2 regions of the Yersinia fenwicki genome follow, and region 1 is predicted to be linked to the other one. Evidence: predicted binding sites of a transcription regulator. Region 1 holds the regulator's gene; the other holds the start of a gene.

Region 1 (7,423 bases):
CCCATATCTTCCAATGCGCGCAAAGCAACAGACTTCCCTGAACCGGAACGGCCGCTGACAATCATCAGCACCATGTGAGTGACTCCCCTTGTAGAACCCAGTAATCCGGCTACAGGAGCCGGGCATAACGGATAAAACGACGTTGCTTACCTAATTACTCTGTTTCTGGCGGTAATTCAGTGATGATCTGATAAAGCTCATCATCACTTTGCGCTGCTCGTAAACGACGGCACACTGTTTTATCAGCTAATCTCTTAGCCACTAAAGACAAAGTGTGTAAGTGAGTTTTACATTGATCTGCTGGAACCAACAAGGCAAATAATAGATCAACCGGTTGGTTATCAATAGCATCGAAAGCAATGGGTTGCTCCAGGCGGATAAATACACCTACAGCGCGCAGTGTATCTTCCTCCAGCTTGCCATGTGGTATCGCGATACCACTACCAATGCCAGTACTGCCCATGCGTTCGCGGGTTAACACAGCATCGAAAACGATCTGTGATGGCAGGTTAAGCTGTTTGGCAGCTAACTCGCTGATAATTTCCAAAGCCCGCTTTTTACTTGAGCAATGTACGGAGCTTTTGGTGCACTCGATATTTAATACCGAGCTTAATTGCAATGCTGGATCGTTGATCATTTCATCTTTCACTTAAGCGCTGTTTTACGCCTGATGCCAGCGGAATATTCTTCTCTGCTGGCATCAGGTTGTGTAGCGAGTGTAGAACCTTTGCTGTCTACCCGTCATACTTCAAGCCGCATGTGCGTTGACTGCCCTCGTTCACCTCAGTCACTTACTGGTGTAAGTTCCTGAGGATTCGCTCAGTTGCCGCCTTCATGCAACTCGAATTATCTAGGGTATATAACAGCAACAAGGGTTCCTAATGTTGTTTCAATTTATCTTTGTGTTTGTTCAACTGGCGGGCCAGTTTATCAACCAAAATATCAATTGCGGCGTACATATCTTCCTGCTCTGAACTTGCGTGCAACTCGCCTCCATTCACATGTACCGTGGCTTCTGCAATTTGTTTTACTTTTTCGACACTTAAAACCACATACACCTGGTTAATTCGATCAAAATATTGCTCAAGTTTGGCAAATTTAGTGGTAACAAACTCGCGTAATGCGTCGGTTATTTCGACATGATGTCCGGTAATATTGAGTTGCATAGTGTCTTCCTTCTCAGTTCAGGTCAAACCAACTGTTTACGCTGGTTTGACGGCGGGATGGATAACGACTCTCGATACTTCGCGACGGTTCGCCGAGCCACCATAATGCCTTGTTCACATAATAGTGTGGTCAGTTTACTGTCACTAAGTGGTTTGGCTGGATTTTCTGCCGCAACCAATTTTTTCACCAGTGCACGAATCGCAGTAGAAGAAGCTTCGCCTCCGCTATCTGTATTGACATGGCTGGAGAAGAAATATTTCAGTTCGAAAATTCCTCGAGGACTGTGCAGGAACTTCTGCGTAGTTACTCGGGAAATTGTCGACTCATGCATATCCACGGCTTGGGCAATGTCTGCCAGCACCATGGGTTTCATAAATTCAGGCCCATTGTCAAAAAAAGCTACCTGCTGCTCTACAATGCAACGTGCTACTTTCAATAGCGTTTCATTGCGGCTCTCAAGGCTTTTTATCAACCATTTTGCTTCTTGCAAATTGCTACGGATGAACTGCCCATCACTGTCATTACGGGTATTGCTGCCCATCGCTGCGTACTGTTGGTTGATTTTCAGGCGTGGAATGCTATCGGCATTAAGCTCGACCGTCCAGTGCCCTTTGTCTTTTCGTACCAGAACATCTGGAATCACATACTCAGATTCCCCTGTATTGATAGACTGACCCGGGCGCGGATCCAGTGACTGAATCAGAGCAATGGCTTCTTTAAGTGTATCTTCTTTTAGCCGACTTAAACGAATCATCGTACGGAAATCATGGTTGCCTAGCAAATCCAGATATTCGCTAATGACCAAACGTGCTTCAGCGAGATAGGGGGTATCTTTGTCATATTGCGATAGCTGTACCAATAGACACTCGCGCAGGTTACGCGCGGCTACGCCAATGGGATCAAAGTGTTGTATTCGCTTGAGTACAGCTTCGACTTCGTCCAATGCGACATTCTCATCCCCCATGCTTTCCAGAATGTCTTCCAGTGACACAGTGAGATAGCCAGTTTCATCAACCGCATCGACGATCGACGTTGCAATGGCGGCATCAGTTTCTGAGAACGGGGTCAAGTCTACTTGCCACATCAAATAGTCTTGGAGAGTTTGAGTGGTTTCCCCCTGATAGACCGGCAGTTCGTCGTCGCTGTAATCATTGCCCATACCTGATGGCGTGCCTGCGGTATAAATTTCATCCCAAGTCGCATCCAGTGGTAACTCTTCCGGCATATCTTTCTGTTCCAGTGCTTCGCGGGTATCAAGCGATTCACTGTCTATTGTTTCTTTTGCATCTATCTCTTCATGAAGATCAGTTTGCTCAAGCAGGGGGTTGCTCTCCAGCGCTAACTGAATCTCCTGCTGGAGTTCTAGCGTAGAAAGTTGCAACAGGCGAATAGCCTGCTGCAGCTGTGGAGTCATAGCCAGTTGTTGGCTGAACTTGAGTTGCAAACCTTGCTTCATAATGCGGTATCAATTTTCCTGATGACTAACAAAATCATTAACAGTGTCTGGTATTGGATTAAAGACGGAATTCTTCGCCCAGATAAACACGTTTAACTTGTTCGTCAGCCAAAATTTCCTGTGGTGTGCCGTGAGCGATTAAATGCCCTTGGCTTACAATATAAGCCCGCTCACAAACGTCTAGCGTCTCACGCACATTATGGTCGGTAATCAGTACACCGAGGCCGCTGTCGCGCAGATGCTCAATTATCTTTTTGATATCAATAACAGAAATCGGATCAACCCCGGCAAACGGCTCATCCAGCAGAATAAATTTGGGATTGGCAGCCAGCGCACGGGCGATTTCGACACGGCGGCGTTCACCGCCGGAAAGCGATTGGCCCAGACTGTCACGTAAATGAGTAATATGGAACTCTTCCATTAACTCATCAGCCCGCTCCTGACGTTGCTCAGATGAGAGGTCTTTACGGATTTCCAGCACCGCCATCAAATTGTTAAAGACACTCAGACGGCGGAAGATAGAGGCTTCTTGCGGCAAATAGCCAATCCCGCGCAGGGCGCGCTCATGTAACGGCAAGAGGCTGATATCTTCGTCATCAATCACAATGCGCCCGGCATCACGCTGGACAATGCCGACGACCATATAAAAAGTGGTGGTCTTACCCGCACCGTTCGGCCCAAGTAAACCGACAATTTCACCGGATTTTACTTTCAGGCTAACGTCTTCGACCACTTTACGGCCTTTATACGCCTTAGCCAGTTTTTCTGCGATTAATGTTGCCATAAATGATTATTTACTCTTCTTTTGGCCTGAAGCTGCTGGCCCTTTATCTTGTAATTGAGACGGTAATAGCACGGTGGTAACACGTTTGCCTTTATCACTGAAGGCTTCCATCTGCTGTTTTTTCACCAGATACGTGATGCGATCACCTTTGATATTACTATCAAGCTGCTCCAGATAGGCATTACCGGTCAAGACCACAAAATCATTAGCGACTTCGTAACGCAGTTTCTGGCCGTGGCCTTTAACCGGTTTGCCGCTATCTTGCATCTGATAGAAAGTCACGGGATTACCAAAACCTTCGATGACCATTTTGCTCTGATCGCCGCCAGGGCGGGTCACCACGACTTTATCAGCCTTAATCTCAATGGTACCTTGCTTGATAACCACATTATCGGTAAAGGTGACTGTATTGGCCCCCATATCCAATGCTTGTTTAACCGAGTCGACCAGGACGGGCTGATCAGTATCGCCGGTTAACGCTAACGCGGGCAGGCTTGCGGCCAAAAGTGAGCTGGCAAGCAAAAGATGAAGAATTTTATTTTTGGATTTCATAAGAGGTTTTAACCTTTTCAATCAGCTCGGCGGTTTTATCCCGCAAGTTGCCACGCATTTTCATGCCGTTAGATGTAAATCCAACACCAAAGAGGGTAACTTCATCATCGGAGAATACATCCTGAGTGATCAAATTAACCTGGGCGTTATCAGTTTTAATTTTTTGTAACTGTGCGTCAGGGGTTAGGCTATCAACCTCAACATGACCATACAAATAAAGCATCTTATCATCGGTCAGCTTGGCGCGATCTGCTCGTACTGTCCAAGTGGCGACAGCATGCTCATCGAACATCGTCATCACCGGCTTGGTAAACCAGGTCAGCTCCTGTGCGCTGAAGTTCTTAACCTCTTCTGCCACCAATTTATAATTCAGTTGCCCGACCGGATTAAAAACTACCGTCACCGTATGCTGGCTTTGCGATGAGGGTTCATTATCATCAATCGTAGCTTGTGTATCTTTTTGATTAAAACCGGAAATGTTCCAGCCAATCAGGGCTAAAGCAATCAGTGCTAAGGATAAAGTTATCCATAGTCTTGTTTTACTCATATCGACAATCCTTTGGCACCTTCGAGTTTACCTTGGGCCAATAATATCAAATCACATAACTCGCGTACTGCACCGCGGCCGCCATTGATGTGTGTAACATAATGCGCCTTGGGAATGAGCAATGGATGGGCATCCGCCACCGCGACAGATAAACCGACTTGTGCCATCACCGGCCAATCAATCAGATCATCGCCGATATAAGCAACTTGCTCAGGCAGACATTTTAAGGCGACTAATAACTCGTTATAGGCGACCAGCTTATCAGATTGCCCTTGATAAAGGTGGGTAATACCTAAAGTGTTGGCACGGTCTTCCAGCAATTTGGCGTTACGGCCAGTAATAATAGCCACTTCGATACCGGAGGTTATCAGGCAGCGAATACCATAGCCATCCCGCACATTGAAAGCTTTCAGCTCTTCACCCTGATTGCCCATATAAATCAGGCCATCTGACATGACGCCATCAACATCACAGATCAATAAGCGAATGTTGGCCGCACGTTCCATAACGCTGCTAGCCACCGGGCCATAGCATGTGTCCAGATATACAATGCTACTCATAATTTACCTTTTATTAAACGACACCGGCTCTCAGCATGTCGTGCATATGCACCACACCCAGCAATTGGTCACCATCGGCGACTAACACCGCAGTAATATGACGTGACTCCATTAGGTTGAGAGCATCTACTGCCAACAAGGAGGGACGAACTCGAATGCCACCGCTGGTCATCACATCGGCGATTTTCGCATTATTCAAATCAATACCCATATCAAATACCCGGCGCAAATCACCATCGGTAAAGATACCTTTAATCATCATTAAGTCATCACAGATTACGGTTAAACCCAGATTTTTCCGAGTAATTTCCAGTAATGCGTCGCGTAATGAGGCATCAGGGCTGACGTGAGGAATGTCGGCTCCGGTATGCATGATATCGCTGATTCGTAATAACAACTTGCGCCCCAGTGCGCCCCCCGGATGGGAGAGTGCAAAGTCTTCTTGCGTGAAGCCCCGGGCCTGTAGCAAGGCCACGGCGAGCGCATCACCCATCACTAATGTTGCCGTGGTGCTGGTGGTCGGTGCTAATCCCAGCGGGCAGGCCTCTTGCGGCACTTTGATACACAAGTGAATATCAGCCGCTTTACCCATAGTGCTTTCAGGGTTGTTGCTCATGCAAATAAGCTGAATTTTCTGGCGTTTAAGTACCGGGATCAAAGCCAGAATCTCGTTGGACTCACCCGAGTTGGATATGGCTAATACAATATCTTGCGGCGTGATCATCCCCAAGTCGCCATGGCTGGCCTCGCCGGGATGGACAAAGAATGACGGAGTGCCGGTGCTGGCGAAAGTCGCGGCCATTTTGCATCCGATATGGCCAGATTTACCCATCCCCATAACGACAACTTTACCGTGGCAGTTAAATATTGCCTCACAAGCTTCGGTAAAATCATCGTTAATATATTGATCAAGCTGTGCCAACCCTTCGCGCTCAATCTGTAGAACTTGTTTACCCGCCTGTTGGAAATCTACTCTTGGTTGTAAATCCATACTCGGCTGTAAATCAGAAGAAGACATACTGGGTTCCTGTATGCGGCATTGTTTATGTTATGCGGCACTAAAGGGAGTAAAAAGTAGCACCGCCAGGTAGGCAATAAACCCACATAATAACAGAGCGCCTGCCATATGGCCGATTCGATGTTTACGCCCCAAACAAAGTACAGTGAATATCACACTGACACCGAGCATGACCCAATAATCTCGCTGGAACGCTTCGGGGTTGATATCACCAGGGGACAGTAATGCGGGAACGCCTAATACAATAACGATATTAAAAATATTTGAGCCGATGATATTACCAACCGCCATATCATCTTCACCTTTCAATGCGCCCGCGATGAATGTCGCCAATTCAGGTAAACTGGTACCGATGGCAATAACAGTCAGCCCGATGACCAGTTCGCTGACTCCCGCGACTCTGGCGATAACAGTGGCATTGTCGATAATCATTTTGGCTGACAGCGGCAAAATAATGAAGGCCAGCACCAGCCATAATAATGCGACGGTATTACTGCTGTCTTGCGGTAATTCCGCCAATTGTTCGCGAGTGAAAATGTCATTTCCTTGCGAATGGGCCAGACGGGCAATTTTTACCATCAGGACAATAAACGCGGCGGCTGCCAAGAGCAATATAACGCCATCGCCCCGACTAAGATGGTTATCTGCCAGCAAGAAACCACACAATACCGTCACGACCAACATCAAGGGTAACTCGCGACGTAAAATCTCTGAGCGCACGGTCAGTGGGCGTATCAGGGCGGCACCACCCACAATCAGCAAGAGATTGGTAATATTAGAACCCAGTACATTGCCAACGGCCATATCCGTTTGGTTATTCAGCGCAGCAGTGACGGACACAATCAGTTCCGGCAGCGAGGTGCCAATACCTACAATGGTTATCCCGATAATGAGTGGCGGGATACCGAAAGAACGGGCTAACACCGCTGCGCCATAAACTAATCGGTCAGCGCCGTACACTAATAGCACCAAGCCAATGATTAATAGTGTTATTGCAAGAAACATGCAGAGTCCTTTATTAGGTATAATACCGATCCGTTGGCATAAACTGGCTATTGGTAACCGATGGTCGACATCACTAAAAGCGCTTTACGCTAATCTGGGTTACCTCCTAATTTTGACTGTGAGAGCCAGAAAAGTAAAACTTATGGCAACTTTGGCTACGAAAAAGCGTTAATAAATTGTCAGAATACTTCTCAATTGCGCTCGTTATCGCCATTTGCTGTAACATTGGCGCTAGATGAGCCATAAAAAGGCCTAAGGGACGAATGATAATGAACCAACTGGCGTCGAATTTGATAGAGATCCGCGGGATGAGTTTTACCCGTGGTGAGCGCCC
Region 2 (7,423 bases), 560 kb from region 1:
TCTTCGATGTCCAAGGTCACGTTTTCAAACGGCTCTTGTTTGCGGCCATCAATTTCACGGACAATAACTTTAGGACGGGAAACCGCCAGCTCGAAACCTTCACGACGCATGTTTTCGATCAGAACCGACAAGTGCAGTTCGCCACGGCCAGATACGCGGAATGCATCAGCATCTTCGGTTTCTTCAACACGCAGCGCCACGTTATGAATCAACTCTTTGTTCAGGCGGTCAAGAATCTGACGTGAAGTCACATACTTGCCTTCTTTACCACAGAACGGAGAGGTGTTAACGCAGAAATACATGCTTACGGTTGGCTCATCAACTGACAGTGCTGGCAAAGCTTCAACAGCATTAACATCGCAAATGGTATCAGAGATGTTCAACTCGCCCAGACCGGTGATGGCAATGATATCGCCAGCTTCAGCCTCGGTAGCTTCAATACGCTCCAGACCCATATGAGTCAGAACTTTACCAACTTTGGCGTTACGAGTTTTGCCTTCGCTATCAATGATAGTGACTTGCTGGTTTGGCTTAACTTTACCGCGTTTGATACGACCAATGCCGATAACACCAACATAGTTGTTGTAATCCAGCTGAGAGATCTGCATCTGGAACGGTGCTTCAGCCTCAACTTGTGGCGGAGACACATGGTCAACGATGGCTTGATACAGCGGGGTCATGTCTTCCGCCATATCATTGTGGTCTTCGCCAGCAATACCCATCAATGCAGATGCATAAATGATAGGGAAGTCCAGTTGTTCATCAGTTGCGTCCAGGTTAACAAACAGGTCGAACACCTGATCCACAACCCAGTCAGGACGTGCGCCCGGACGGTCAACTTTATTGATTACCACGATGGGTTTCAGACCGTTAGCGAAAGCTTTTTTGGTCACGAAACGGGTCTGCGGCATCGGGCCATCCATTGCGTCGACAACCAACAGCACAGAGTCAACCATAGACATTACACGCTCAACTTCACCACCGAAATCGGCGTGTCCTGGGGTATCCACGATGTTGATGCGGTAGTCTTTCCACTTAATGGCAGTATTTTTTGCGAGGATGGTTATCCCACGCTCTTTCTCCAAATCGTTGGAGTCCATTACACGTTCAGTTGCTTCAGCACGTTCACCGAACGTACCAGATTGTTGTAGCAACTTATCAACCAGGGTAGTTTTCCCATGGTCAACGTGCGCAATAATGGCGATGTTACGCAGATTCTCGATCACAGCTTTTTTGCCTCAGGCATTTAGAAATAGCGCGCTATTGTACACGTATTAGGCGAGGGACTAAACAAGATCACAAAATTCTCTTATAAACAACCTAACGGCGGTATGTTTGTGATCCCTTTCACGGTGCAAAAATAGCCTTCCAGCCTCTTATTGCACCAATACAGTGCCCAACAGCACAAATGAAGCACCAAAATAGTGCAATATAACTATCCTGGTGCATACTGAATATCAGCAGACCCCTATGATATGGCATAAACGGGGGGTTTGGAAAGTTGGCATAGATTTCGCAATGTATTTTAGCATGAATGACTGAACATCATATACCCAAAGAAATTGGTGTTGCAGGTAGGCGGCAAGAGAATGAACCCCGATGAGCTTACTCTCGTAAGTTATTTGGGTGAGTGAGTGCAGCCAACACCTCTGCAACTTCAAGTTCGAAGGGGATAACACGGTAATCGTTCCACGACGACGACTATGACAAATCCAGGAGATATAAGTATGTCCGCTGAACATGTTTTGACGATGCTGAATGAGCACGAAGTGAAATTTGTTGATTTGCGCTTCACCGATACTAAAGGGAAAGAACAGCACATCACTATTCCAGCTCATCAGGTCAACGCTGACTTCTTCGAAGAAGGCAAAATGTTTGATGGCTCCTCGATTGGTGGCTGGAAAGGCATTAACGAATCCGACATGGTACTGATGCCAGACGCCAGCACCGCTGTTATGGACCCGTTCTTCGAAGACTCCACACTGATTATCCGTTGTGACATCCTTGAGCCAGGCACCCTGCAAGGTTATGACCGCGATCCGCGTTCTATCTCCAAACGCGCAGAAGAATTCCTAAAATCTTCTGGCATCGCGGATACCGTATTGTTTGGGCCAGAGCCAGAATTCTTCCTGTTCGACGACGTTCGTTTTGGTAGCTCCATCCGTGGTTCCCACGTCGCTATCGATGATATCGAGGGCGCATGGAACTCCAGCACCAAATACGAAGGCGGCAATAAAGGCCATCGTCCAGCCGTCAAAGGGGGTTACTTCCCAGTTCCTCCAGTCGATTCTTCACAAGACCTGCGTTCTACCATGTGTCTGACCATGGAAGAAATGGGCCTGGTGGTTGAAGCGCACCACCATGAAGTTGCAACCGCGGGTCAGAACGAAGTAGCAACTCGCTTCAATACCATGACCAAAAAAGCTGACGAAATTCAGATTTACAAATATGTGGTGCACAACGTGGCCCACGCATTCGGTAAAACGGCGACTTTCATGCCAAAACCTATGTTCGGTGATAACGGTTCAGGTATGCACTGCCATATGTCTTTGTCCAAGAACGGTACTAACTTGTTCGCCGGTGACAAATACGCTGGCCTGTCTGAAATGGCGCTGTTCTATATCGGCGGTATCATCAAGCACGCAAAAGCCATTAACGCCTTGGCTAACCCAACAACTAACTCCTACAAGCGTTTGGTCCCAGGCTACGAAGCACCGGTAATGTTGGCATATTCTGCCCGTAACCGCTCAGCTTCTATTCGTATCCCTGTAGTTGCCAGCCCGAAAGCACGTCGTATTGAAGCGCGCTTCCCGGATCCAGCAGCTAACCCATACCTGTGCTTCGCAGCTCTACTGATGGCTGGCCTTGATGGCATCATCAATAAGATTCACCCTGGTGATGCGATGGACAAAAACCTGTATGACTTGCCACCGGAAGAAGAGGCTGAAATTCCAAAAGTTGCAGGTTCACTGGACGAAGCAATGGCTGCACTGAACGAAGACCGCGAGTTCCTGACCCGTGGTGGCGTGTTCACTGACGACGCTATCGATGCTTACATCGAACTGCGTAAAGAAGAGATGGACCGCGTTCGTATGACTCCGCACCCAGTTGAGTTCGAACTGTACTACAGCGTTTAAGTTTTAGTTTACCCAATAGATTTCAAGGTGTAGGACGGCGGCAAGCGAGATAATCCCGATGAGCTTACACCAGTAGGTGATTCGGGTGAGTGAGAGCAGCCAACAACCCTACAACTTGAAAGATGAAGGGTTGTTGCCGTGGAAACTTTTGGCCCATCTTAGGATGGGCTTTTTTCTCCACTTTTCGTTTTCGTCATCATTCCTCTGGCTCAGTTGCGGCTGAACCGCTAGGATTAATGCACCAAAAATGTGCAGGAGTCTGCGTAATGGCAACAGGCACGCTGCCCGATGCTGGGCAGATCCTCAATTCTCTCATTAATAGCATTCTGCTATTAGATGATTCTCTGGCTATTCATTATGCCAATCCCGCGGCCCAGCAACTTCTGGCGCAAAGCTCTCGTAAACTTTTTGGTACACCGCTCCCCGAATTATTAGGCTATTTTTCTCTGAATATGGCGCTGATGAGAGAAAGCCTGGCGTCTGGACAAAGTTTTACCGATAACGAAGTCACACTGGTCGTTGATGGCCGGGCACATATTTTATCGCTCACTGCACAATCATTGGCGGAAGGTTTCATATTGCTGGAAATGGCACCGATGGATAACCAGCGTCGGCTAAGCCAAGAACAACTACAGCATGCACAACAAATCGCCGCACGAGATTTGGTGCGTGGGTTGGCTCATGAAATTAAGAACCCTTTGGGTGGCTTACGGGGTGCAGCACAATTATTGTCAAAAGCACTGCCCGATCCGGCATTGCTGGAATATACCAAAGTCATCATTGAACAAGCCGACCGCTTACGTAATTTGGTTGACCGCTTATTAGGCCCACAGCGGCCTGGTCAACATGTAACACAAAGCATCCATCAGGTTGCTGAACGGGTTTGCCAACTTGTCTCACTGGAAAAACCGGATAACGTAACGTTAATCCGCGACTATGACCCCAGCTTGCCTGAGCTGGCGCATGACCCCGACCAAATTGAACAAGTGCTGCTCAATATCACCCGCAATGCATTACAAGCTTTAGGTGAAGCTGGCGGCACGATAACACTTCGTACCCGCACCGCATTTCAGATAACACTGCATGGCGTGCGCTACCGCTTGGCCGCGCGAATTGATATTGAAGATGATGGGCCGGGCGTACCCACGCAATTACAAGATACCGTGTTCTATCCGATGGTCAGTGGCCGTGAGGGAGGGACTGGCCTTGGCTTGTCGATTGCCCGCAGTCTTATTGATCAGCACTCGGGTAAAATTGAATTTAACAGTTGGCCGGGACATACCGAATTCTCGGTTTACCTGCCTATTCGCCAGTGAGGTTTCTATGCAACGAGGGATAGTCTGGATCGTCGATGACGATAGCTCCATCCGCTGGGTGCTTGAACGCGCACTGACTGGAGCGGGCCTAAACTGCGCAACTTTCGATACCGGAAATCAGGTATTGGATGCTCTTGCCACGCAAACCCCGGATGTGTTGTTATCCGATATTCGTATGCCCGGTATGGATGGATTAGCCCTGCTAAAACAAATTAAGCAGCGCCATCCGATGCTTCCGGTCATCATAATGACAGCACATTCTGATTTAGACGCAGCAGTTAGCGCCTACCAACAAGGGGCATTTGATTATCTGCCCAAACCTTTTGATATTGATGAAGCGGTCGCGCTGGTTGAGCGGGCTATCAGCCATTATCAAGAGCAACAACAACCCGCCCGCACCCAACCTGCCAGTGGCCCAACAGCGGATATCATCGGCGAAGCACCTGCGATGCAGGATGTTTTTCGCATCATTGGCCGTTTGTCGCGTTCTTCTATTAGCGTACTGATTAACGGCGAATCAGGTACGGGTAAAGAGTTAGTGGCCCATGCACTGCATCGCCATAGCCCTCGAGCCAAAGCCCCTTTCATCGCATTGAATATGGCTGCGATTCCAAAAGATTTAATTGAGTCTGAACTGTTTGGCCATGAAAAAGGCGCATTTACCGGTGCTAATCAGGTACGCCAAGGCCGCTTTGAACAAGCCGATGGTGGCACTCTGTTTTTAGATGAAATTGGTGATATGCCGCTGGATGTGCAAACCCGCCTATTGCGCGTATTGGCAGACGGCCAGTTCTATCGGGTCGGCGGTTATGCGCCGGTCAAAGTGGATGTGCGCATCATTGCTGCCACCCATCAGAATCTGGAGCTAAGGGTTCAGGAAGGGAAATTTCGTGAAGACTTATTCCATCGTCTGAATGTCATTCGAGTGCATTTACCACCACTGCGTGAGCGCCGTGAAGATATTCCTCGCCTGGCGCGCTACTTCTTACAAGTAGCCGCGAAAGAGTTGGGTGTCGAAGCCAAAAACCTGCATCCTGAAACAGAAGTTGCACTAACTCGTCTGCCTTGGCCAGGAAACGTACGCCAACTGGAGAATACCTGCCGTTGGTTGACCGTGATGGCTGCTGGGCAAGAAGTGCTGGTTCAGGACTTACCTTCTGAACTGTTTGAAACCAGCACACCAGATGCTTCCGGCCAACGGATGCCGGATAATTGGTCGACATTACTGGCGCAATGGGCAGATCGGGCATTACGGTCTGGTCATCAGGACTTACTGTCAGAAGCGCAACCAGAAATGGAGCGCACGCTGTTAACCACCGCATTACGTCACACCCAAGGACATAAACAGGAAGCGGCGCGCCTGTTAGGCTGGGGCCGAAATACATTAACCCGTAAGTTGAAAGAATTGGGAATGGAATAAATTTTGTTTGAAAGAGACCGCTAACAAAGTTGATAAGCGGGGAAATGTGCCGAATGGGCCATAGTCGCGTAAGCGACCGGAGCGCCCATCGGTGCAGTCGACCCGCTAGTCTCAATGCAACAAAAGAGGTTTGCCAGCAACCTCTTTATCAGATCACTCGGGAAAACTGTTGCCGACGTGCCTGTTTGCGTAAATAAATATCGAAACACATACAAATATTACGAATGAGTAAACGCCCACGCGGTGTTACACGAATACTTTTATCATCTCGCTCCACCAGCCCATCTTGTTCAAAGGGGGCGAGCAACTCAAAATCTTCAGCAAAATAATCAGCGAAACAAATACCATAATGCTGTTCAATCGGCTGATAGCTGATTTGGAAATTACAAATCAGTGTCTTAATCACGTCACGACGTAAACAATCATCTTCAGTCATGGTCAGGCCACGCCATAAGGCATTGCCACGCTGTTCGACAACGGCATAGTAAGTCTTCAAATCTTTTTCATTTTGCGCGTAACTGTCACCTAACATGCTGATGGCAGAAACCCCCAAACCAAGTAAATCGCTCTCACCTTGGGTGGTATAGCCCTGGAAATTACGGTGTAATTTACCTTCACGCTGGGCAATCGCTAGCTCATCGTCTGGTCGGGCAAAGTGATCCATACCAATGAACTGATAACCAGATTCCGTTAAGAAGCTGATGGTATGTTGCAAAATATCCAGCCGCTGCTCGGCACTTGGCAAGTCGGCATCTTTAATTTTACGCTGTGCGGCAAACAGGCTCGGCAAATGGGCGTAATTGAATACACTCAAGCGATCTGGGTTAAGTTCTGCTACCCGCTCTAGGGTAAAAGCAAAACTTTCTGGCGTCTGTTTTGGCAAACCATAAATCAAATCAATATTGGTTGAGTTAAATCCCAGCGCCTTAGCGCGGGCAATCAGTGCAAAGATAAAATCTTCATCTTGCTCACGGTTAACCAGCCGTTGAACCTCTTTATTGAAATCCTGCACCCCCATGCTCAGGCGATTAAACCCTTCAGCACGCAGATGATCGAGCACATCCAGCTCAATTTCACGCGGATCAACTTCAATTGACTGCTCTGCGCCGGGTAGAAAATCAAAGTTTTCACGCAACAGATTCATCAAATGAGTAATTTGTGTTTTATTTAGATAAGTTGGCGTGCCGCCGCCCCAATGCATCTGGCTGACCTGGCGACCGGCAAATAACGCAGCCCGCTGGCGGATCTCTTTTTCCAAAACCGCCAGATATTCATCAGCTTTATGCTGTTGGCGTGTCACCAGCTTATTACAACCACAGAAGTAGCAAAGTTTATGGCAAAACGGAATATGCACATACAGCGATAAAGGCCGCTGTGGATAACGTTTCACTGCTTGCTGAAAAGCAGATTCATTGTACTCTTCATTAAACTCAAGGGCTGTGGGGTAAGAGGTATAGCGCGGCCCTGAATAATTATATTTTTGAATCAGGGACAGATCCCAAACTATAGCGTTTTCAGACATGTTCATTCCTTCCGATATTTTCGCTTAC

What was found. Region 1 encodes sigma-54, which starts transcription at its own class of promoters, with help from an activator protein. Its sites were predicted from a motif close to GTTGGCACANNTTTCGCTNT; they were not measured.
Positions count from the first base shown of each region.
Region 2: glnA (glutamate--ammonia ligase) is a predicted target of sigma-54. The motif match lies at 1,501-1,520, and genes of this name have one in related genera.

Region 1 is NZ_CP170755.1:486,151-493,573, forward strand. It holds gene rapZ (RNase adapter RapZ) at 1-74, opposite strand, end outside; gene ptsN (PTS IIA-like nitrogen regulatory protein PtsN) at 155-637, opposite strand; gene hpf (ribosome hibernation promoting factor) at 879-1,166, opposite strand; gene rpoN (RNA polymerase factor sigma-54) at 1,190-2,623, opposite strand; gene lptB (LPS export ABC transporter ATP-binding protein) at 2,682-3,407, opposite strand; gene lptA (lipopolysaccharide ABC transporter substrate-binding protein LptA) at 3,414-3,959, opposite strand; gene lptC (LPS export ABC transporter periplasmic protein LptC) at 3,943-4,506, opposite strand; gene kdsC (3-deoxy-manno-octulosonate-8-phosphatase KdsC) at 4,503-5,066, opposite strand; gene kdsD (arabinose-5-phosphate isomerase KdsD) at 5,080-6,084, opposite strand; gene ACF3VQ_RS02265 (calcium/sodium antiporter) at 6,115-7,089, opposite strand; gene mlaF (phospholipid ABC transporter ATP-binding protein MlaF) at 7,359-7,423, shown strand, end outside.
Region 2 is NZ_CP170755.1:4,644,391-4,651,813, forward strand. It holds gene typA (ribosome-dependent GTPase TypA) at 1-1,226, opposite strand, end outside; gene glnA (glutamate--ammonia ligase) at 1,728-3,137, shown strand; gene glnL (nitrogen regulation protein NR(II)) at 3,404-4,453, shown strand; gene glnG (nitrogen regulation protein NR(I)) at 4,461-5,873, shown strand; gene hemN (oxygen-independent coproporphyrinogen III oxidase) at 6,022-7,395, opposite strand.